DNA from 3 places in the Gordonia metallireducens genome. Region 2 is predicted to be linked to each of the others. Evidence: riboswitches for the same ligand, from Rfam matches in the RefSeq annotation. Region 2 holds a riboswitch; each other region holds the start of a gene.
What was found. A riboswitch is a leader RNA that binds a small molecule or an ion and turns the genes downstream of it on or off. The one in region 2 is predicted to bind cobalamin.
Positions count from the first base shown of each region.

Region 1 (7,945 bases), on a different contig from region 2:
CTGTTCCACCGACTGCCCGGGGTAGTCGACGAACACGATCAGATCCGGGTCGGCGGTGGTGATCCGTTCCCAGCTGACCGCGGTCCAGGTGTCCTTGACGTCTTCGGTCGCGTTGCGGGCGCCCGCCGCGTCGATGATGCCCTGCGGACCACCGAAGGAGCCCGACGAGAAGATGGAATCGGAGACGCTGTCGAACACGAAGACCGTCGGCTTGGTCGCCGGTTTCGGTGCAGCACGGAGCTTCTCGAGGCGACCGGAGATGTCGTCGGCGACCGCCGCACCTTGCTCGGGATGGCCGGTGATGGTGCCGATGTTGCGCAGGTCGGTGTCGAGCGCGACCCAGGGGTCCATCGTGCCGCGCTGTGCCTGTCCGTCGACCTGACGGCAGGCCTCGGACAGCTGGTAGACGTCGATCCCGTGGGAGGCCAGGATCTCGGGAGTGATCCCGCGGGATTCACTCATGCCGTAGTTGTAGCCGGCGTAGAGGACCTCGGGTTTGGCGCCGACGATGTTCTCGAGCGTCGGCTGTTCGGTGGCGACCTCGTTCAGGGTGTCGACCTGCGGCCCGTATTCGAGCCGGAGGACGTCCTTGTCACGGGCGAGTGAGCTGACCGCGACCATTTTGTCGCGTGCACCCGTCGCGAGCGCGATCGCGATCATCCCGCCGTCGTTGACGAACAGGCGATCGAGGGGCTGGTCGAAGGTGACCTCGGCGCCGCAGTTGGTGACGGTGACGCTGTCGGTAGCGGCGACGCCGGAGTCGGCGCCGCAACCCGCCGCGGTGCCTAGGACGAGAGCGAGCGCGGCGGATCGGGTGATGGTGTGTCTCATCAATTTTCCTTGGTGGTGTAGGCCTGCGGTGCAGGTGACATGGGGGAGTTCAGGAGCAGATGGGGGAGACCGGTCTCGGGATGGGGAACGACCGTGCCGGACACGTCGAAGACCGACGCCAGCAGATCGGGGGTCAACACTTCGACGGGTGGGCCGTGGGCGGTGATCCCGCCGTCGGAAACCACAGCGACCGAGTCGAAGTGGCGGAGGACGAGGTCGAGGTCGTGCATCGCGGCGATCACGGTGGCCTCGAGGTCGTCGAGGGTCTGCATCAGCCGCAGTCGCCAGGCCGCGTCGAGATGATTCGTCGGCTCGTCGAGCACGAGGATCGGCGTCTGCTGCGCTATCGCGCGGGCGAGTACGACGCGGTGCCGTTCGCCGCCCGACAGCTGCATGCACGACCGGCGTTCCCAACCACCCAGTCCCACCTGTTCCAATGCGGACCGGATGATCTCATCGTCATCGGAACTGCCCGTGGCCCAGGCAGATCGGTACGGCGTGCGTCCCAGGCCCACCGCTTCTGCGACCGTGAGTTCGGCCGACGGGTGTTCATCCTGACCGACGACGGCGATCGACAACGCGCGACGCCGCGCCGGAAGGCGACCGAGATCGTCGTCGGCCAGTCGGATACGCCCGGACGACGGTTGTTCGAGACCGCACAGGGTTCGGAGCAACGTGCTCTTGCCCGTCCCGTTGGGGCCGACGATGGCGAGCCGGGTTCCGGCCGGGACGTCGAGGTCCACCCCGCGCAGGATCGTACGGGCGCCGCGACGACAGCTGAGGCCCGTCGCGCGCAACGACATCGAGCGTGAGTCGGCGGGCATCAGGATCCGCCGCCGAACACGTACTGACGGCGTCCCATCAGGAACAGGAAGATCGGTGCGCCGATGAGTCCGGTCACGATGCCCAACGGCATCTCGCGCGGCGCCGCGGCCACTCGCGAGATGACATCGACCCACACCAGGAACAGCGCGCCGCCGCAGACCGCGACGGGAATCATCGCGCGGTGCGTCGCACCCACCAGCAGGCGCGCGGCGTGCGGCACGATCAACCCCACGAAGCCGATCCCGCCGGCGACCGCAACCAGGACACCGACCAGGAGTCCCTGCACCGCGAACAAAGCATTACGCATGGCGCGCACCGGAACCCCGAGGGAGGTCGCGGTGTCGGTGCCGGCCGCGTAGGCGTCGAGCCAGGAGTGGATCGCCAGCATCGCGAACACCGTGGCCACGACGACCACACCCGCGATCTGGACTTTCGCCCACGTCGCGCCGGCGACGCTGCCCAGCATCCAGAACATTACGTTGTCGGCGGCATGCGGGTCGGCGGCGGTGAACACCAGCAGCGATGACAACGCCATGAACGCCGAGGACAGGACGACGCCGGACAGGATCAGGCGGAGGGCGGTCAGTCCGCCCTGCGCCCGGGCGACGGCATAGACGGTGATCGACGCCGCGAGCGCGCCGATCAGTGCGCCGCCCGACAACGCCCAGACACCCAGTGCGGCAAACGAACCGAGCGTGATGACCGCCGTCGCGCCGACGGCTGCACCGGCGGACACGCCCAGCAGGTACGGCTCGGCGAGCGGGTTGCGGACGAGGGCCTGCATGACGGCGCCGGCAAGGGCCAGGCCTGCGCCGACGATCGCCGCGAGTATCGAACGCGGTAATCGGAGATCCCAGATGATCACGGCGTGGGCGGCGTCGAGATCATCGCCTTGCAGGCGTCCGGCGACGGTTCGCCAGACGTCACCGATGGGGATCGTCTCGGCGCCGAAAGCAGTGGCGACCGCGACGCTCACCAGCGTGAGCGCGAGAAGAATCAGGGCAAGAGGCAACGACGGAAGTCGCCGTACCGACGTGTCGGTGGCGATCATCGTCGTGCCGTCGGGAGGACGGGACACGTGTGGAACTGCCTTCGGTCTGGGCATCTGTGCGCGAGATGCCGGGTGGACTCGACGAGAACGGCAGGTATTCGGACTCGGGTTCATCCGAACCCGACGCCTTCCCGGGTTGCCCCAGTGGCTTGCTGTCGGGTCCGTCCCCCATACCGCTGCGCGCCAGTCCTGGATTCGCACCAGGTTCCCTGGCACCCGCGTGTGCAGGTGCGACCGCTCTCTGGAGGTGAGGCTAGCAACACTATCGTGGAGATTGCGCCATCGCCCGGTTGGCCGAACCGGGCGCGCGACGTCGGGAGGTCTTACGCTGGGTGCCGACAGTGCCGCGCAACAGTCGCGAATCGAACCGAGGCGGACGGTGATCCGATGGACGGACGACCCACGAAACTTGCCATCATCGGCGCGGGCGCGGTGGGCACCGCGATCGCCTACTCGGCACTGATCCGGGGAGTGGCGCGGACCGTCGCCCTCCTGGACATCAAGGCGCCGAAGGTCACCGCCGAAGTTCTCGACCTCTCGCACGGGCTGGAGTTCGTGCCCCGTGCCGACATCCTCGGATCCGACGACGTGTCGGTGTGCGCCGACGCCGACGTCGTCGTGTTCACCGCCGGAGCCAAACAGAAGCCGGGACAGTCGCGTCTCGAATTGGCCGAGGCCACAATCGGTTTGACCCGATCGATCCTGCCCGGTGTGCTCGAGGTCGCGCCCTATGCGATCTATCTCATGGTGACCAACCCGGTCGACGTCGTCACCTATGCCGCGCAGCGGATCACCGGTCTGCCGTCGAATCAGCTGTTCGGTTCCGGAACCGTTCTCGACTCGTCGCGGCTGCGGTTCCTCATCGCGCAGCACTGTGGGGTGGCGGTCCAGAGTGTGCATTCCTATATCGTCGGCGAACACGGGGACAGTGAGATCCCGTTGTGGTCGTCGGCGACGATCGGCGGGGTGCCACTGACGTCGTGGAAGCCGCTGCCTGGACGTCCGGAGATGGATGCCGTTGCGCGCGAACGTATCCGGAACGAGGTCGTGCATGCGGCCTACGCGATCATCGAGGGCAAGGGTGCCACCAACTACGCCATCGGCCTCGCTGCCACGCGGATTGTCGAAGCCGTTCTGAACGACGAGCATCGTGTCCTGCCGGTCTCGACGGTCGCCTCCGGCTTCTCCGGACTCGAGGATGTATGCCTGTCCCTGCCGACCGTCGTCGACCGCGGAGGTGCGCAGACGCGCCTCGAGGTGCCGCTGTCGTCGGACGAGGAGGCGGGCCTGCTCGCATCGGCGGAGACGCTGCGCGCAATGCAGTCGCGATTCGGGTTGTAGGGCACGATCGTCACTTCCGGCAATGATTCGCTGATTCCGTTCAGCGCTGGCCTTCGGAGGCGGCGATCGTCCTCGAGTCACTGTCCCTCAGGCGGACCAATCTCACTCCAGGATGCGGATGTCGACGCCACGTCGGGGTAGTTTCACCTGGTCACATCGGTGTGAGAGAAGGTTCGACGATGAGTGGTTCGCGCAAGACGGTTCTGGGGTTTGTCGCTGCGGCGTCGATGGCGATCGCACCGCTGATGGCGGCGGCACCCGCCTCGGCTGCGACCGACTACGCCAACTGCAAGGCGCTCAACGCCGACTACCCACACGGTGTCGGACAGCCGGGCGCCGTCGACTCGACAACGAGCACCCCGGTCACGAACTTCACCGTCGACCAGGCCCTTTACGACGCCAACGACGAGAGCGATCGCGACAACGACGGCATCGCCTGCGAGAAGCGCTGACCGCGAGTCACACTGCACCTTCGGCCGGACCTTCACCACGATCATCGGCTGCAGCCCGTCCGGCTACCGTCGGCACGTCTCCCCGGTGCCTGTGCCGGGACGCTTCGTGCGGCGCTGGACGATACCGACCGGGCCGACCGAGCCGCGTGAATTCGACCCGCTCGCTTCGCTCCCGGCGTCGAGCAATTCCGGAGAAGCGCCCGTCGGCGCCGCAGTCGTATCGTCGGGCTCATGATCACCGGAATTGCCATCCACTCCATCTACGTCCTCGACCAGGACGCGGCGCTCGAATTCTACGTCGGCGAGCTCGGGTTCACCGTCGACACCGACGTCGACATGGGATTCATGCGGTGGCTGACGGTCGCACCACCCGGGCAGCCGGACCGTCTCATCCTCCTCGAGAGGCCCGGGCCTCCATCGCTTTCCGACGACGCTGTGGCCAAGGTCCGCGAACTGGTCACGCAGGGCGCGATGCCGGTCACGATCTTCTCGACCGACGACTGCCGGGGTACGCACGCTGCCCTCGTCGCGAAGGGCGTCGAGTTAACCCAGGACCCCGAGGAACAGCCGTACGGGATCGACTGCGCCTTCCGCGACCCGTTCGGGAACAACCTCCGGATGACGCAGCGTGCCACCCAGGAGCGGCCCGTGGGCAAGGACGACGTCGCCCGCTGGTCGCCCGAGAGCTGAGGGGTCTCCGACCTGGCCTTCCCGGCTCGTCCGCGGTCCGATGGAACCGATCGGGCGCGCCGATAGTCTGAACTACATGCGCGACGACAAGCTGCTCACCCGGATCTCCGCCCTCCTGCGACAGGCGGAGAACACCGACAACGAGCATGAGGCCGAGACGTTCATGCAGGCCGCACAGCGCCTCGCCACGGCGTCGTCGATCGATCTCGCCGTGGCCCGCGCGCACGATCCGGCCGCGCGCAGGAAGGTCACCCCGATCTCCCGGCAGATCAAGATCGGCGAGCCGGGCAAGCGTGGCCTGCGCACCTACGTGCAACTGTTCGTGGCGATCACCATGGCGAACGACGTGACAGTAGACGTCGCCAGCAACTCGACTTTCGTCCTCGCCTACGGCTACGAGGCCGACATCGACGCCTGCGAGGCGCTGTACACGTCGCTGATCATCCAGATGGTCGCCGCCAGCGATGCCTACCTGCGGTCGGGGGCGTACAAGGGGGAGACCTTCGCGCGCGTCGTCACGAAGGGCAGCGGCTGGCAGGCGCGCCGGGTGATCGAGGAGAAGCCGCTGTCGCCGATCACCGCGCGCCTCAACTTCCAGTCGGCCTTCGCCGAACGCATCGGCAAACGTCTCAGCGAGGCCCGCGATGCTGCCCGCGAAGAAGCACTCGACGCCGAACAAAAGTCCGGTGAAGCCGAACGTTCGACGGCGCTGGCTCTGCGCAACAAGGAACTCGAGGTCACCGATTTCTACAAGACCGAGTCCACCGCGCGCGGCACGTGGCGACCGTCGAGTGCGTCGGCCGGCTACTCGGAGGCCGCCCGACAGGCAGGGGACCGGGCGGGACGTCGGGCCAAGATCGGTGCCGACCGCGAGTTCGGCGGCGCGCGAGGCGCTCTCGAGGCGTGAACAGCGGTCGGTCGCTGGGCTCAGTCGGTTCGGTCGTACCAGGCGACTGACGGGGTCGGCGTGAACGGAGTGGGGGTCCCGGCCCAGCGCCGCACCCAAGTGCCGACCCGTCCGGGGTCGGTGGCCACGCCATGCACGACGATGGCGGTGACCACCAGGATCGCGGCGAACACGAACAGCCAGCTGATCGCGACGAAAACGACGCCGAGAGTGCCGAAGTAGCGGATCGTGCCCGACGCCAGCGTGGGCAGGGCGATTCGGCTCCCGGCCAGCAGCGCCGTGATCAGCAGACCCGTACCCACACCGTTGAGCGCGAGAAGCCGCAGCGGCACCTGCGTGGACACCAACAGTCGCGGGATCGCGGTGAAGGTTGCCGACCAGATCGCCACCGTCACTCCGAAGATCAGCACGATGCCGAGCAGACCGCTGCCGCCGAGGTGGATGCCGAAGAGCGTCTCGGCGTGGAGGCCGGTCGACAACCCCTGAGCAGTGACCGCGGTGGGGATGAGGAACAGCACGATCACCCAACGCCAGAAGGCGCGCCACGGCAGTTTGGTGACGCCCCAGATCGCGACATACATTCGGCCGAGTGCACGTGACAGGGAGGTGGCGCCGGCGATGGTCATGAGTGCGCCGATGACCCCGAAGGTGGCGAAGGACTGCGGATTGTCCACCGAGGTGTGGTCGAGCCTGCTCACCGGGATGCCGAGTCCGCTCAACGCATCGTCGACGACGTCGCTCCCCGGAAGGGTGAGCAGCAGGATGACGATGGGCAGGATCGAGGTGAACGCCTGGGCGGCGAGGGTCATCGCGCGGTCGGTGACGTCGCCGCGCGCGATGTCGGTGAGGATGCGCAGGCTCAGCGTGGCGCCGGGCAGTCGCAGCACGCGTTGGCCGAACGCGTGCAGGTCGGGACGGCGCATGAGGACTCCCATCGGCTATGGCGGACCCTCATCATCATTGGTGATGCCGTGAGTCCGCGTGACACCGGGCGTGCCCGGTACTACGACGCCGAGCGTCTCGTCTTCCGGCTCTTCGACACCGCGTCCTCCTCGCGCACCGTGCAGCTGGCCGGGACCGAGCTCACGCTGCCCGCCGAGGCCCGGTTCGCCTCGATCGACGCGGTGCGCGACTACGTGGGAAGGGTGCTGGAGCTGCCGAGTGTGCGGTCGAGGTTCCCGCGCGCAGCCGAGCCGGTATCGGTGCGGGAGCGACGCGGCCAGAGTTCGGCGCACTACGCGCGGTCCACGACCGCCGCCGGTGACAGGTTGCTCAGCGCGGAGATCGCGATCCCGTCGTCGGCAGAGGGACGGTGGGCGCTTCGAGAACTCGTGGTCCTGCACGAACTCGCCCACCACCTCGACGACTCCAAGGGGCCGGGTCACGGACGCGGCTTCGTGCTCACCCTCATCGAACTCGTGGGTCTCGTCCTCGGACCCGAGGCCGCATTCGTGTTCCGTGTGGTGCTCGCCGATTCCGGGATCGGGTGAAAACCTTCCTGGAACGCAGAACTCAGTGCCCGGTGATCTTCTTCGCCGAGTGCCCGATCGTGGCCTCGCCGCCGGTCATGATCCTCATGAACTCGCGCTGTTCGGCGGCGCCGCGGAGCGCCGCGCGTTCGCGTCCGCCCGGGCGTTGCGCCCGAACCGATCGGATGATGTTCACCGGGAACCGGATCACCGGATACCAGGGTGGGACGAAGGGCAGGCCCAGTGTGCGCATCGTGGCCGGGCCCAGGAATCCGCTGGTGACCGAGAGGTGTTGTGCGCGAGCGATCTTGCGACGCACCTTCGGGAACCTCGAGTAGTTCCACTGCAACGGATCGTCGGCCATGGGCACCGAGAGCTG
Region 1 covers NZ_JAJQJP010000015.1:52,841-60,785, forward strand. Annotated here, with positions in the region: gene LQD00_RS04155 (ABC transporter substrate-binding protein) at 1-831, opposite strand, end outside; gene LQD00_RS04160 (ABC transporter ATP-binding protein) at 831-1,655, opposite strand; gene LQD00_RS04165 (FecCD family ABC transporter permease) at 1,655-2,707, opposite strand; cobalamin riboswitch at 2,780-2,961, opposite strand; gene LQD00_RS04170 (L-lactate dehydrogenase) at 3,095-4,048, shown strand; gene LQD00_RS04175 (excalibur calcium-binding domain-containing protein) at 4,228-4,500, shown strand; gene LQD00_RS04180 (VOC family protein) at 4,732-5,190, shown strand; gene LQD00_RS04185 (DUF2786 domain-containing protein) at 5,267-6,097, shown strand; gene LQD00_RS04190 (hypothetical protein) at 6,118-7,020, opposite strand; gene LQD00_RS04195 (TIGR04338 family metallohydrolase) at 7,069-7,587, shown strand; gene LQD00_RS04200 (oxygenase MpaB family protein) at 7,610-7,945, opposite strand, start outside.
Region 1: it holds a riboswitch for cobalamin, as region 2 does, so the genes downstream of both, LQD00_RS04165 (FecCD family ABC transporter permease) here and LQD00_RS18820 (CbtB domain-containing protein) in region 2, are expected to answer to the same signal.

Region 2 (7,945 bases):
CCAGCGACGCGTCCGCCCTCCCCGGCGTCGAGGCGATCCTGACCCACGAAAACGTCTCGACGCCAAGGTTTTCCACGGGGCGCCACCAGAACCGCCTCGAAGATCCCGACGACACACTGGTCTTCGATCCCATCGTGCGTTTCGTCGGGCAACGCGTCGCTGCCGTCGTCGCGGCGACCCCAGGGATCGCCGAACAGGCCGCGGCGCTGATCCGCGTCGACTACGAAGAGCTTCCCGCGGTCTTCGACCCCGAGGAGGCACGCTCCCCCGGGGCCCCGGTTCTCCATCCGGACCGCACCCCGGAAGACCGTGTCGTGGCGGCCGATCAGAACATCGTCGCGACCTTCCACGAAGGGTTCGGCGGCGACGTCGAGGAAGCGCTCGCCGCGTCGTCGACGACCGTGCACGGAACCTGGCGCACCGGACGGGTCAGCCACGCCCAGTTGGAGACCCACGGTTCGATCGCCTGGACTGATGCCACCGGTCGTCTGGTGGTCCGCACGAGCACGCAGGTCCCGTTCCTGGTGCGCGACGAAGTCGCGCGACTCCTCGACCTTCCGCCCGAGAAGGTCCGGGTGTTCAGCGGCCGCGTCGGCGGCGGATTCGGCGGCAAACAGGAGATGCTGACCGAGGATCTCGCCGCGGTCGCCACCCTGCGTACCGGCCGACCCTGCGTGTACGAGATGACCCGCACCGACGAGATGACCCGGACGACCTACCGCCACCCCATGCGCGTGACCGTGGATCTCGGCGCCGACGACGACGGCCGGCTCACCGCCCTCCGTGTGGACATGCTCTCCGACACCGGCGCATACGGCAACCACGCGATCGGCGTCATGTTCCATGCGTGCGCCGAATCGGTCTCGGTGTACAACTGCCCGGTCAAGCGGATCGACGCCGAGGCCGTCTACACCAACAACCCGCCGTCGGGCGCCTTCCGCGGGTACGGCCTGGGCCAGGTGATCTTCGCGGTCGAATCGGCGATGGACGAACTCGCGGTCCGACTCGGCATCGACCCCTTCGAACTCCGACGACGCAATGCCGTCTCCGACGGCGATCCGCTCCTCATCGCGCGCCCCGACCCCGAGGTCGACCTGGTGTACGGCAGTTACGGTCTCGACCAGTGCCTCGACCTCGCCGAATCCGCTCTGCGCCGCGGCAACGGCGCCGTCGTCCCGCCCGCCCCGCGATGGCGGGTCGGTGAGGGGATGGCTATCTCCGCGATCGCAACGATGGCCCCGCGCGGTCATTTCGCCGATGTCACCGTCGCCGTCGACTCCACAGGCGCTTACCATGTCGGCGTCGGTACCTGCGAGTTCGGCAACGGTACGACGACGGTGCACACGCAGATCGTCGCCTCGACGCTGTCGACCGATCCGGGCCGGGTCTCGTTGTGGCACGGGGACACCGACGCCGTCCCACACGACACCGGGGCGTTCGCCTCTGCGGGTACCACCGTCGCCGGAAAAGCTGTGTACGGCGCCTCCCTCGCGCTGCGCGACACGCTCGTCGACGCCGCGCGCCGACTCACCGGCGTCGATGCCGAACGCGTCGATCTGCGTCCGGACGGTGCGGTGGCCGGCGATCGGCTGATCGGATTCCGCGAACTGATCGACGCGGTCGACGAGCGCCACCGCGTGCGGTTCCCGGACGGTCCGCGCGCCGTCGCCATCGGTGAGGAACGGGGCGAGATGCGTTCCATCGCATTCGATGTGCAGGCCTTCCGGGTGGCGGTCGACACCGAGACCGGTACCGTCGCGATCCTGCAGTCGGTCCACGCCTCCGACGCCGGCACCGTGATGAACCCCGAGCAGTGTCGCGGTCAGGTCGAAGGCGGTGTCGCACAGGGTATCGGCGCCGCCCTTTTCGAGGAGATCATGCTCGAGAACGGATCACCCGTGACCAAGGTGTTCCGCACCTATCGTGTCCCCCAGATGGCGGACATCCCGTTCACCGAGGTGTACTTCGCCGAAACCGCCGACCAGCTCGGTCCTTTCGGCGCGAAGTCGATGTCGGAGTCACCCTTCAACCCGGTGGCGCCCGCACTGGCCAACGCCATCCGTCGGGCCCTCGATGTCCGCCCGTACGAGACGCCGATGTCGAGGGACCGGATCTGGCGTCTCACGCATCCCGAAGCCATTGCGAAAGAACCGACGTAATGGTGCGACAAACATCCGACAAATGATCGGTAAACCCGGGTCTCGTTTCCTCACGAGTTGGCGCCCAACTCATTTCATTTGAGAGTTCATTTCGGGACCAGATACCGAACAGTTCTCCGGAATTCCTGCGATTCCTCTCGGCGAGTCGCACACTCCTCACTGTCCACAGTCCAGAGGAGGGCGTCATGACACACACTGCACCAGGCGAAGAGCGCGGAACCCTGTCTGCCAAGCAGGGAATCGCCGCGGGGACGTCCATCGGCGCCGCGATCATCCTGATCGTCGTCGGAGTCGTCCAACTCGCGCAGGGGATCGCCGCCGTCGCCAAGGACGAGGTGTTCGTCCGCGGCATCGAATACGTCTACAAATTCGATATCTCCACGTGGGGATGGATCCACATCGTGCTGGGCGCCATCGCGATCATCGTCGGCGCCGGCCTCGTCAGCGGGGCGGGTTGGGCCCGGTTCACCGCCATCGTGATCGCCGGCCTGTCCATCATCGCGAACTTCCTGTGGCTGCCCTATTACCCGTGGTGGTCGATTCTGGTCATCGCACTCGACGTGGTCGTCATCTGGGCCGTCTCGACCTGGAATCCCAGAGCGGAGTACTGACGCCGACCGGCGCTAACCAGTTCATCGCTCGAAACCGCTCTGAGCGCGGTTTCGAGCGATGAAACGCGTAGGTCAGCCGCGCAGGAGTCCCTTGGCGACGTGGGTCACCTGGATCTCGTTGCTGCCGGCATAGATCATGAGCGACTTGGCATCTCGGGCGAGCTGCTCGACCCGGTACTCGGCCATGTAACCGTTGCCGCCGAACAGCTGGACGGCTTCCATCGCGACGTCGGTGGCGGCCTTCGACGAGTAGAGCTTCATCGCCGACGCCTCCGAGAGGCTCAGCGGCTTGCCCGCCTTGCCCCGCTCGATCGCACTGAAGAGCATGTTCTGCACATTGATGCGGGCGATCTCCATCTCGGCGAGCTTGAGCTGGATGAGCTGGAACTGGGCGATCTCCTGGCCCCACAGCTTGCGCGTCTTGGCGTAGTCGATCGACAGGCGCTGGGCCTCGTTGATGATGCCGAGCGAGAGCGCGGCGATTCCGACGCGTTCGGCGGTGAAACCGGCCTTGGCACCTTCGGAACCGCGCGAATCCTGACCGGTGTCCTCGGTCTCGCCGAGCAGACGGTCCTTGCCGACCCGGACGTTGTCGAAGAACAGCTCACCGGTGGGCGAGCTCATCATGCCCATCTTCTTGAACGGCTTGCCCTGTGTGAGGCCCGGCATGCCCTTGTCGAGGACGAAAGACAGCACCTTGCGGTCACGCATGGGGGTGCCGCTGCCGTCGTCGAGCTTCGCGAACACGACGATGGTGTCGGCGTACGGACCGTTGGTGATGAACGTCTTCTGGCCGTTGAGGATGTAGTCGTCACCGTCGCGGCGAACGGTGGTCTTCATGCCGCCGAGGGCGTCGGACCCCGAGTCGGGTTCGGTGATCGCCCAGGCGCCGACCTTCTCCATGGTGACCAGCTCGGGCAGCCAGCGCTTCTTCTGTGCGAGCGTGCCCTTGCCGCGGATCGTCGAGGCGGTCAGGCCCATGCTCACACCGAGCGAGGCGACGAGTCCCAGACACACACCTGCCAGTTCGATGTTGACCATCATGAACATCGAGCCGCTCATACCGCCGCCGTCGCCGGACGATTTCTTCTTCTCCCCGTTGGCCTCTGCCTCGAGTTCCTTCTCGAGCGCGTCCTTGGCCATCGCGTCGACCCCGAAGGTCGAGAGCAGCTTGCGGGTGATGTCGTACGGAGGCAGCACGCCGGACTCGAGCTCGTCGAGATGTGGTCGGATCTCCTTGTCGATGAACGCGCGCAACGCGTCCCGCACCATCAGATCTTCTTCGGACCACTCGAACATCGTCACTCTCCCCAGACAGTGCCCGCCGGGGGCGAACACGTTTCAGTTTTGCCGACTCAACTGTGTCAGGAGTCACTCGCGATGTCTAGGTACGTCCCCGCGGATCTGTTTCTTCAGGGCGAATTCTCAGGGGCCGGCCAGAAGTAGGAGGTCGCCGGCCGGACCTCGACCCGGAAGTACCCCGCGGCGTCGTCACACAGAAGTGCCTGTGCAACAGGCATCGCCACGACGACCGTCGCCACGTCGGCGTTCAGGGTGTTGCGCCGGTCGTGCACCCGCATCACGAACTCCTCGACGCTCTCGCCGCCGTGGGGCCGGGCCGCCGGGTCGGTGAAGAAGACCGCCAGCTCGCGAGGATCGATCTCCTCGGGCGCCGATCCCGCCCAGGTTCCGACGTCGAGCGTGCGGAGTTCCTCGTCGATCTCGGGGCGACCGCCCAGGAGCCGGACGCTCTCGAGTGTCGCGGGTTCCGGCCCACAGAAGGTCAGGGCCCCGACGACCGACGCCGCCAACGCTTCGATGTCGCGGCGACCGCGGTCGTCGAGGGGCGCTTCACCGCCGAAGCGCACCGATCGGTTGGGACCGGTGCGCCCGGCGGTGATGATCTGCATGAATCAAGGCGCTCAGCTCTGGGCGGCGTCGACCGTCCGGGAGGTGGCCGGGCTCTCCGACCGCGCCATCGCGCCGAGGACCAGCGCGAAGGTCACCGTCAGCACCGTCCAGAGGATGACCTGGTTGGTGATCGTGTACACGCGGAAGTCGGCGACGACGTCCGCGGGGAAGCCGGGGAACACGATCTGGCCGGCGTCGTTGCGCACCGGCTCCGGCACCTCGCTGAACGTCGGCAACAGCGCGATGGTGATGCCGACCGCGATCACGTACGCGGCGCCGCCCACCACGGCCGACACCAGTCCGCCGATCCGCGGCCGCAGCCACAGCGCGAGAACGACGGCCACGATCATCAGCACGACCGACACGATGGTGACGGTCAGGAATGCACCCGTCCGTTCCCCGATCGTGTCGTCGTCCCCGACCGCGGGCGGGTTGGCCGGGTAGGCGAAGAACGGCACACCGAAGACGGCGACGAAACCGATCGCCCCGAGGGCCCCGGCGACCGCCCGGGCGTCGACGGCCGGATACCGATTGCCCAGGTGGCTCCACAGCACGGTGAAGGCAACTGCGAAGAACGCCCCCATGCACAGGGCGAACACCAGGTTGCCGACTCCGGCGCCGAGGTTCTCCTGCATCGCGCGGGTGAAGACCTCACCACCCTCGCCGTGTGAATGACCGCCGGCTGCGTGAGCCAGCGCCTCTTCGGCTTCCGAGCGCTCGCCCTCGTAGTCGACGGCCTTCGACACCACGGGTTCGAGATAGAACCGCGCGAAGACGAACGAGATGATTCCGGCGATCAGGCCCGAGAGCAGACCTGCGCCGATGAATTTCTTCTCCATGTGAACTTGTCCCTACCTCTTCGGTCAGGCCGACTCAGTGGCAGGGAAAGCCGAGGAAGTGGCGGGAGTCGTGCACGAACTCGTGCACATAGGTGTTCTCGCCGAACACCGACACGACCCCCTGGTCGTAGCCGAGGAAGTAGTAGGCGAGCCCGGCCAGGAGGACCGTGAGGCTCAGCCAGAGCGCTGCGCTCGCGACCGAGAGATTCGGTACCGCCAGGGCGCGCGGAGAGGGTTTGACTGCTTCGGACGTACGGGGACCCGTCATGGGATTGTCCTTTCGCCGATCTCGCGTCGGAGAGTTGTGGATCAGATACCGCCGGCACGGCATCCTGACTCACGTCTTCTCTGGGGCACCGTCGAATCCCTCGACCGCGTCCCCGAGTCGGCGTTCACAGTGGCGCGACCGTTCCGGATTCTCACCGGATTCCCCGTACAGGCGTGTGTCGACTGTATACCCCGACCTGTCACACATGTGAGACATAGTGGATAGATGCCCCGCCCCTCTGTTCTCGATCGATTCACCGCCCCCACCCGGCGATGGTTCACGGGAGCGTTCACCAAGCCGACCGCAGCCCAGAAGGGCGCCTGGACCTCGATCGCCGACGGAGCGAACACCCTCGTCATCGCCCCGACCGGCTCCGGCAAGACCCTCGCGGCATTCCTGTGGGCGCTCGACCGACTCGCCGCCGACCCCGGTGAGCGCCGTCCGGGCACCAAGGTCGTCTACATCTCGCCGCTCAAGGCCCTCGCCGTCGACGTCGAGCGCAACCTGCGCGCACCGCTCACCGGGATCACGCGCGCGGCGCAGGAACTCAACCTCCCCGAACCGAACATCACGGTCGGCGTCCGCTCCGGCGACACCTCGGCCGCCGACCGCCGCGCGCTGGTGAAGACCCCGCCCGACATCCTGATCACCACGCCGGAGTCGCTGTACCTCATGCTGACCTCCGCGGCACGGGAGAGCCTCACCGACGTGGAGGCGATCATCGTCGACGAGGTCCACGCGGTCGCCGCGACCAAACGCGGCACACACCTCGCACTCACCCTCGAACGCCTCGACGAGCTGCTCGACAAGCCCGCGCAGCGGATCGGACTGTCGGCGACCGTCCGGCCGCCCGAGGTGGTCGCCGGGTTCCTCTCCGGGTCGGCGCCCTGCCAGGTGGTCAAGCCCAAGGCCGACAAGACCTTCGATCTCCGCGTCGACGTGCCGGTCGAGGACATGGCGAACATCCCGCCGGCACCCGGCCCCGAGGGTGCGGACTCCGCCGAGCTCGACGACGCCTTCTCCCCCACGGCCGGGTCGCTGTGGCCGTACGTGGAGGCGTCGATCGTCGACCAGATCGAGGCCAACCGGGCGACCATCGTGTTCGCGAACTCCCGGCGCCTCGCCGAGAAACTGACCGCTCGGCTCAACGAGATCCACGCGGAGCGGCAGGGCGTCACGACCGAGGCCACCGCCAACCCGACGGTCGCGGGTGGGGCTCCCGCATTCGTGATGGGTAGCGGTGCGAGTTCCGGTGCCGAGGCCGTCCTCGCGCGGGCGCACCACGGCTCGGTGAGCAAGGAGCAGCGCGCGCAGATCGAGGACGACCTCAAGGCCGGTCGCCTGTCCTGCGTCGTGGCGACCAGCTCGCTCGAACTCGGCATCGACATGGGAGCAGTCGATCTGGTGATCCAGGTCGAGGCCCCGCCGTCGGTGGCCAGCGGCCTGCAGCGCATCGGTCGCGCCGGCCACCAGGTCGGCGAGATCAGCCAGGGCATCCTCTACCCCAAACACCGCACCGACCTGCTGCACTGCACGGTCACCGTCGGCCGCATGCTCGACGGCGCGATCGAGGAGATCAAGGTTCCCCAGAACCCCCTCGACATCCTCGCGCAGCAGACCATCGCAGCCGCCGCCGTCGACGATCTCGAGGTCGACCACTGGTACGAGGTCGTGCGCCGCGCGGCGCCCTACCGCGATCTCGGGCGCGGGGTCTTCGACGCGACCCTCGACCTCATCGCCGGGCGCTTCCCCTCCGACGAGTTCGCCGAACTGCGGCCGCGGGTCAACTGGGACCGCGACGCGGGCGTGATCACGGGACGCCGAGGCGCCCAACGACTCGCCGTGACCTCCGGCGGCTCGATCCCCGACCGCGGGCTCTTCGGCGTCTTCATGGTCGGCGAGAAGTCAACGCGCGTAGGCGAACTCGACGAGGAGATGGTCTACGAGTCGCGGGTCGGCGACGTGTTCGCCCTCGGCGCGACCAGCTGGCGCATCGAGGACATCACCCACGACCGCGTCCTGGTGTCGCCGGCTTTCGGGCAACCCGGCCGGCTGCCGTTCTGGATCGGCGACGCCATCGGGCGGCCCGCCGAACTGGGTGCGGCGATCGGTGCGTTCACCGGGGCCATCGCCGATCCCGGCAAGCTCGACACCCAT
Region 2 covers NZ_JAJQJP010000048.1:9,301-17,245, forward strand. Annotated here, with positions in the region: gene LQD00_RS18795 (molybdopterin-dependent oxidoreductase) at 1-2,159, shown strand, start outside; gene LQD00_RS18800 (DUF7144 family membrane protein) at 2,345-2,770, shown strand; gene LQD00_RS18805 (acyl-CoA dehydrogenase family protein) at 2,843-4,069, opposite strand; gene LQD00_RS18810 (histidine phosphatase family protein) at 4,183-4,680, opposite strand; gene LQD00_RS18815 (CbtA family protein) at 4,693-5,520, opposite strand; gene LQD00_RS18820 (CbtB domain-containing protein) at 5,555-5,788, opposite strand; cobalamin riboswitch at 5,825-6,003, opposite strand; gene LQD00_RS18825 (ATP-dependent helicase) at 6,014-7,945, shown strand, end outside.

Region 3 (7,945 bases), on a different contig from region 2:
GACCTCGGGCGTTTCGCGCGTCTTCAGCCCGCAATCCGGGTTGACCCACAGGCGTCCGGCGCCGACGCTCGACAGCGCCGACGACAGCGCCGTGTAGATCTCGTCCTGCTGGGGCACACGCGGCGAGTGGATGTCGTAGACACCCGGGCCGACCGCGTTGCGGAAACCGGCCTCGTCGAGATCGTCGAGGACCTCCATGTGCGAGCGCGCCGCCTCGATCGAGGTGACGTCGGCGTCGAGGTCCGCGATCGCGCCGATGACCTCGCCGAATTCCGAATAGCAGAGGTGCGTGTGGATCTGCGTGTCGTCGCGGACTCCCGAGGTCGCGATCCGGAAGGCGCGGACAGCCCACTCCAGGTAGCCGGGTTTGTCTGCGTCGCGCAACGGCAGCAACTCGCGAAGGGCGGGCTCGTCGACCTGGATGATCCCGACGCCGGCTGCCTCGAGGTCGACCGTCTCGTCACGGATGGCGAGCGCGATCTGATCGGCGGACGTCGACAGAGGCTGGTCGTTGCGGACGAACGACCAGGCCAGGATGGTCACCGGGCCGGTCAGCATGCCCTTGACCGGCTTGTCGGTCAGCGTCTGGGCGTAGGTGATCCAGTCGACGGTCATCGGCGCGGTACGAGAGACGTCGCCGTAGAGGATCGGCGGTCGCACGCACCGTGAACCGTAGGATTGCACCCACCCGTTGGCGGTGGCGAAGTAGCCGTCGAACTGCTCGGCGAAGTACTGCACCATGTCGTTGCGCTCGGGTTCGCCGTGGACGAGGACGTCCAGACCGATCGACTCCTGCAACGCGACAACATCGGCGATCTCGGCTTTCATCCGGTTCTCGTACTCGGCGCGATCGATCTCGCCCGATCGGAGTGCGGCGCGTGCCAGCCGGATGGCAGAAGTCTGCGGATACGAACCGATCGTGGTGGTCGGCAGCGGGGGCAGCCCCAACCGTTCCTGTTGCGCGACGCGACGCTGTTCAGCCGTGCCTCGGGTGGCGTCGGCATCGCTGATGGCGGCGAGACGTGTGCGGACCTCGTCGTTGTGCAGGCGCGGATCGGTGGCACGGCTCGCGAGTGCCATGGTGCTCGCGGCGAACGCGGCAGCCTGCACGACCCGGCCCTCGTGCAACGCCGACGACAGCACCGCGACCTCGCGGAATTTCTCTGCCGCGAAGGCCAGCCAGCCGCGGAGATCGGTGTCGAGCTCGTTCTCGGCGTCCAGGGAATAGGGGACGTGAAGTGTGGAGCAGGAGGTCGACACGGCGATCGACCGCGCGGAGCCGAGGACGGTGGCCAGCGTCGCGGCGGCCTGGTCCAGGTCGGTGCGCCACACATTGCGGCCGTCCACGACGCCGGCGATCAGCAGCTTGTCCGCCAGACCCGGGGTACCGGCAACGGTCTCGACCGACCCTTCGACGAGGTCGACCGCGACTGCCTCGATCGGGGTGCGCGCGAGATATGTCAACCGATCACCGGGATCACCGAAGTAAGTTGCCACGGCGATGGCAGGACGCTGAGCGTGGGTGCCCAGGGCGTCGTACACCGATTCGGCCCGGGGACCCAGGTCGGCGGCGACATCGGTGACCAGGACGGGTTCGTCCAGCTGAACCCACTCGACGCCGGCCTCGGCCAGCAGCGTCAGGAGGTCGCGGTACAACGGGACCAGTTCGTCGAGGCGATCCAGCGGCGCACTCGCTCCGTCGACCGCCTTGGACAGCGCGAGGAACGTCACCGGCCCGACGATGACCGGGCGGGCCGGGACTCCGAGCTCCTTCGCCTCTGCGACTTCCGCCAGGACCTTCTCGGGATTCAGCGAGAACGAGGTGTCCGGGCCGATCTCCGGCACCAAATAGTGGTAGTTGGTGTCGAACCACTTGGTCATCTCCAGCGGAGTGACGTCGGCGGTGCCGCGCGCCGCCGCGAAGTAGCGGTCCAGCGGGTCATCGATCTCGGCGAACCTCGACGGTAACGCGCCGAGGAGGACAGAGGTGTCGAGCACCTGGTCGTAGTACGAGAACGTGTTGACCGGGACGGAGTCGTGACCGGCCTCGGTGAGCTCGGCCCACTGCTCGCCGCGCAGGCGCTGCGCGACCTCGGCGAGCTCGGTGCGGTCGATACGACCGCCCCAATAGCTTTCGACGGCTCTTTTCAGTTCGCGCCGGGGACCGATGCGTGCGGTGCCGAGGACGGTGGTCGTGAACGGTGCCGCGGAATCGCGACGGACGGTGTCGGACATGGAAGTCGACTTCTCCTACTGACGGCGGATGGTTCACCGCCCAGCAGGGGGAGATCGATCGAGCCACCTCGCGGGCAGCAGAGAGCGCGCGACGATCACCGATTCGACCTGCGCCCAATCCTCGAGGCGGCGAGCCACCGGACGCGGCGCGTCCGGTACACCTGGCAGGTCTTCGGGCTCACCGTCGCTCTCGAGAGAGGTTCCTACTGACCGTCGCTTCCCAAGCCTGGGCTCAGTGCTGATGACGGTGGTCGTTACGGCATACCGCTGCGGGGACAGCTCCGGATTCGAACCGGATTCCCTCTCGTCGCCGGCGTGACGCCGGCGACTCGACGCCACGCGCCATCAGATGCTTCCTGATTTCACGCGTGGCGAACCACATGCGCGCTCAACACTAGTGAGCGGCGTAGACCCGACGCAAGGAAGGTCACGGCGACATGACGACACTTACCCGACGGTGTCCGGCCGAGCGCGGGAGCACCCCTCGGAGTCGAGTTCCCCGACCGGCAGTGGAAGATTGACACCTGGTTCGCAGTCGAGAAAGGGGTGTCGTGGTGGCCGATCTCGGTGGGGCGTTGCTCGTGGGCGGGACCAGCAGTGACGCCGGTAAGAGTCTCCTCGTCGCAGGTCTCTGTCGTGCTCTCGCGCGCGACGGCGTCCGGGTCGCGCCGTTCAAGGCGCAGAACATGTCCAACAACTCGGTGGTGACGCTCGACGGCGGTGAGATCGGCCGCGCCCAGGCCCTGCAGGCCTTCGCCTGCGGGCTCGAACCCTCGACGCGGTTCAATCCTGTTCTGCTGAAACCCGGCAGCGACCGGCGCTCCCATGTCGTGCTGCGAGGGCGCCCGGCCGGGGACGTCGGTGCCCGGGACTACATGGCCTGGCGGTCCCGGCTGAGGGAGGTCGTCACCGAGGAGCTCGCCGCGCTCCGCCGCGACTTCGACGTCGTGCTCTGTGAGGGAGCGGGTTCGGTCGCCGAGATCAACCTTCGCCGCAACGACATCGCCAACATGGGGCTCGCGCAGGCCGCACGGCTCCCGGTGCTGCTGGTCACCGACATCGACCGCGGTGGCTCGTTGGCCTCGCTGTTCGGCACCACCGCGATCCTCGAACCCGCAGACCAGGCGCTGATCGCGGGCTACGTCGTCAACAAGTTCCGGGGCGACCCGAGCATCCTCGAAACCGGGCTCCGGCAGGTCGAGGAGATCACCGGCCGCCCGACCCTCGGTGTCCTGCCGTTCGCCGACGACCTGTGGCTCGACGCCGAGGACTCCCTGGCGGCGCCCGTCGGCCGGCGGGTCGGACCGCCGCTGAACCCGGCCGGTCCGGGCGCGCGGCTCCGCGTCGCCGCGATCCGGTTGCCCCGCATCTCCAACTCCACCGACGTCGAGGCGCTCGCCTGCGAACCGGGCGTCGACGTGACCTGGGTCGACGACCCGGGCAGTGTCGCCGCCGCCGACCTGGTGGTGATCCCGGGAACCCGTGCCACGGTCTCCGACCTCGCCTGGATGCGCGACCGCGGGATCGCCGACGCGGTCACCGCCCGCGCGGCCCGGGGCGTCCCGGTCGTCGCCATCTGCGGGGGTTTCCAGATGCTGGCCCGCACCATCGACGACGCGATCGAATCCGGTCGTGGCCGCGTCGACGGCCTCGGTGTGTTCGATCTCGACATCTCCTTCGCCACCGACAAGACGTTGCGTCAGGTCAGCGGCACCAGCCGCGGTGGAGAGGTGATCAGCGGCTACGAGATCCACCACGGGCGGGTCGTCGGGTCGCGGGAGGACACCTGGATCGTCGACGACGCCGCGGGTCCCGAAGGTGCGGTGCGAGGCGCGATCCGTGGGACGCACTGGCACGGACTGCTGGCCAACGACGCCTTTCGGCGTCGGCTGCTCACCGAGGTGGCCGCCGAGGCCGGTGTGCCGGACTTCCGGGTCGCGGGCGACACCGAGGTGGAGGCGATCCGGCGGCGACAGGTCGACACGATGGCCGACCTGGTCAGCGAGCATCTCGACATGGACGCGGTGATGCATCTCATCGAGGACGGTCCGCCCGTGTCGGCGCCCGTCATCCGCCATCACCTGGACCCCGACACCGGTTCGGCGCAGACGCTATCGTGGCCCAATGACTGAAGATCAGCGTCAGGTGACCGTCAACGGCCTCACCTTCGACGTCCGGATCGGGGGACCGGAACGGGGCCCGTGGGTCCTGCTGCTTCACGGATTCCCGGTGGACGGATCCTGCTACGACGCGGTGCTCCCGCGACTCCACGAATCGGGCCTGCGGACGTTGGTCCTGAACCAGCGCGGCTACAGCCCCGGCGCACGACCCGAGGCCGTCGAGGACTATCACCTCAGCCACCTGGTGTCGGATGTGATCGCCGTGCTCGACGAACTGAAGGTCGGGTACGCGATCCTCGTCGGGCACGACTGGGGCGGCATCGTCGCGTGGCATCTCGCGGGCAAGTACCCCGACCGGTTCACCGGTCTGGTGGTCGCCAGCACCGGCCACCCGTCGGCGATGCGGGATGCACTCGCGGCGAGCGATCAGCGCGAACGATCGTCCTACATCCTCGATTTCGTCGCCGACGGCGCCGAGGAGACACTCCTCGCCGACGACGGCGCCAAGCTGCGCGCGGCCGGGGTCACCGCCGATGAGCTCGCCCCGCTGCGCGAACCGGGCGCCCTGCGGGCTGCATTGAACTGGTACCGGGCCAACTTCGTCGGCGACATCAAGGGCACCATGGCGTGCCCGCCGGTGGAGATCCCGACGACGCTCGTCTGGAGCGACGCCGACGCCGCGCTCGGCCGTGAGCAGGCGCAGGGCAGCGGCCGGTACGCCTACTCCGACTTCCGGTTCTGCGAACTGGCCGGCGTCGACCACTGGATTCCGCAGAACGCTCCCGCCGAACTGGCCAGCGAGATCGCCCTGCGGTCGACGGTGTTCTAGATCGCCACTAGATCTCCAGACCCAACAGCGCGTTCTCGAGCACCTCGGGCATCGCCGGGTGGATCCAGTACTGCCCCTTGGCGACCTCGAGGGCGGTCTGGCCGAACGACATCGCCTGGATGACCGGCTGGATGACGGTTGGGGCCTGCGGGCCGATGATGTGCGTGCCGAGGATCTTGCCGGTGCCGCGTTCGGCGATGACCTTGCAGAAACCGGTGGTGTCCTCCATCGCCCAGCCGTAGGCGACGTCACCGTAGGCCTGGACCTTGACCGTGATGTCGTATCCGGCGTCGCGGGCCTCGTCTTCGGTCAGCCCCACCGAGGCGATCTGCGGGTGTGTGAAGACGGCCGCCGGGACGAACCGGTGGTCGAACTCGACGAGATCGTCTGCATCCCAGCCCTTCAGCAGGTTGGCTTGCACCACCCGCTCCTCGTGGTTGGCGACGTGCTTGAGCTGGTACGGCGAGCTGACGTCGCCGAGCGCCCACACCCCGCGTGCGGCGGTGCGGCCGTGGATGTCGCAGCGCACCCGGCCCTCTTCGTCGAGTTCGATGCCGACCGAGGAGAGGTTGAGGCGGTCGCCGTTGGGCTTCCGGCCGGTGGCGACGAGCAGGACGTCGGCCTCCAGGTGCGTCCCGTCGTCGAACTGCAGGCGGACACCGCCGTCGGGCAGGTCCTCCGCACCGGTGATGGCGGTGTCGAGGTGGACGTCCCACTTCTCCTCGGCGACCTGGGTGAAACGGTTGGAGATGTCGGCATCCTGCTTGCGCAGCAGGGCGGGGCCGCGGGCGATGATCGACACCTTGGAGCCGAGAGCGCCGAAGACGTGCGCGAATTCGGCTGCGATGTAACCGCTTCCGACGATGACGAGCCGCTCGGGCAGTTCCGGCAGACGCATCACGTCGTTGTTGGTGTAGTACGCCACGCCGGAATCGGCGATGACCGGCGGGATGACCGCGCGCGAACCCGCGGCCAGGACCACCTCGCGGGCGAGAACCGTTGCACCGTCGGCGGTGACGAGACGGTAGAGGCCGTCGTCGTCCCGACCGTCGAACTCGACATGGGAGCTGTAGACGGTGATGTTCTCGCACCGGTCCACGCGATACTCCTTGCCGCCCTCGGAGATCGGGTCGATGCGTCCGAAGACGCGCTCGACGATGCCGGGCCAGTCCACCGAGTCGACCTTGGCGTGCACCCCGAGACGCGCGCCCTGCGTGGCGATCTCGGCGACCTCCGCCGCGTAGACGAACATCTTGGTCGGGATGCAGCCGACGTTGAGGCAGGTGCCGCCGTACACGCCTTCCTCGAAGATGGCGATCGTCGTGTCGGCATAGCGCTCGTCGGGGATGGAGTTGCCGCTGCCGGAGCCGATGATGGCCAGGTCGACGACCTGCGTGGCGGTCATAGGGTGCTCTCTTTTCTACTGGTTTCCGAGGATTCGGTCGCGGGCCGGATGGTGCGGGCGAGCCAGTCGTCGACCTCGCGATAGGCGTGCTCACGGGCATGCGGCACCGAGAGGAACACGTCGTGGCGGGCGTCGGGGATGGGGACGGTCGACACGCGCCCGCCGAGACACCCGCTCCAGCGGGCGATCTGGCGGACGTCGAGGACGGCGTCGGCGCGATCGGTCGACGCCGAGTAGGTCTTCGCGAAATGGGTCTTGTCCGAACGCAACACGAGCGCCGGCGTGCCGACGTCGATGCCGCGGTGCAGACGTCGTTGCCCGCTCCGGACCGCGTTCAGGAACCCGAAGGTGACCGGGAAACCGCCCATCGGTTTGAGGGCGAGGTCGTAACTCCACTCGCCGTGCGCACTCTCGTGAAGACTCTCGCCGTAGGCCGAGGAGAGTTCCTGCGGGATCACGCGGGTGGGTTGCACCGCGGCCACCGCCTTGATCAGCATCGTCACCGGCAGCGTCCGCAGGACGGCGTCGCCCTGGAGATCCAGCCACGGCGAGTTGAGCAGCAGGCCGTCGACGAGCCCGTGCCGGGCCGGGTCCTGCTCGCGCAGCCGGTCGAGCCACAGCGCGGTGATCAGGCCACCCGTCGAATGCCCGGCGATGATCGTGCGGGTGTCCGCACCCACCTCCTCGGCGATCAGCTCGAGCGCGAGGCCGAGTTCCTCGTCGTATCGAGCGAGGTCCGTCGTGAAGTGGGCGGTGTGGTGGCTCTCCCGCGACCGTCCGCACTTACGCAGGTCGATCGCGTAGAACGCGTAGCCGCGGGCGGTGAAGAAATCGGCCAGCGGCTCGTGGAAGAAGTAGTCGGTGAAGCCGTGGACATAGAGCACCGCGCCGGCCACGGGCCGCGGACCGGCGATCCGCGCACCCGCCTCGGCGCGGCGGATCAGGGTCGCGGTGACGGGTGATTCCCCGTCCGGATCGTCGCCCAGCGGGATGGTGCGGAGTTGGTAGTGGTCCAGGAAGCGGTCGGGTTGCCAGCCGGTGCCTGCGGATACGCTCACAGCAGCCAGCTTAGTGACCCGTCTGCTCGGGCAGGGGACGCCGCGGAAGTGTCACGGATGCCACAGTTGAGCAGGTCGATTCTGTGACAGGACGTGCCATGCTGGACAATGGCCGATGTAGAGATCGTTGATCAGGTTGAAGTGGAGTCCAGGTGTCGAAAACGGTGATCAAGACCGACGTGGCGTTGGTGGGTGCAGGCATCATGAGTGCCACCCTGGGAGCGCTGCTCCGTCAGCTGCAGCCCGATTGGTCAATCAGCCTGTTCGAACGGCTCGACGCCGCTGCGGCGGAGAGCAG
Region 3 covers NZ_JAJQJP010000054.1:18,806-26,750, reverse strand. Annotated here, with positions in the region: gene metE (5-methyltetrahydropteroyltriglutamate--homocysteine S-methyltransferase) at 1-2,235, opposite strand, end outside; cobalamin riboswitch at 2,382-2,583, opposite strand; gene LQD00_RS21185 (cobyric acid synthase) at 2,790-4,367, shown strand; gene LQD00_RS21180 (alpha/beta fold hydrolase) at 4,381-5,184, shown strand; gene mtr (mycothione reductase) at 5,192-6,589, opposite strand; gene LQD00_RS21170 (alpha/beta hydrolase) at 6,586-7,647, opposite strand; gene mqo (malate dehydrogenase (quinone)) at 7,800-7,945, shown strand, end outside.
Region 3: it holds a riboswitch for cobalamin, as region 2 does, so the genes downstream of both, metE (5-methyltetrahydropteroyltriglutamate--homocysteine S-methyltransferase) here and LQD00_RS18820 (CbtB domain-containing protein) in region 2, are expected to answer to the same signal.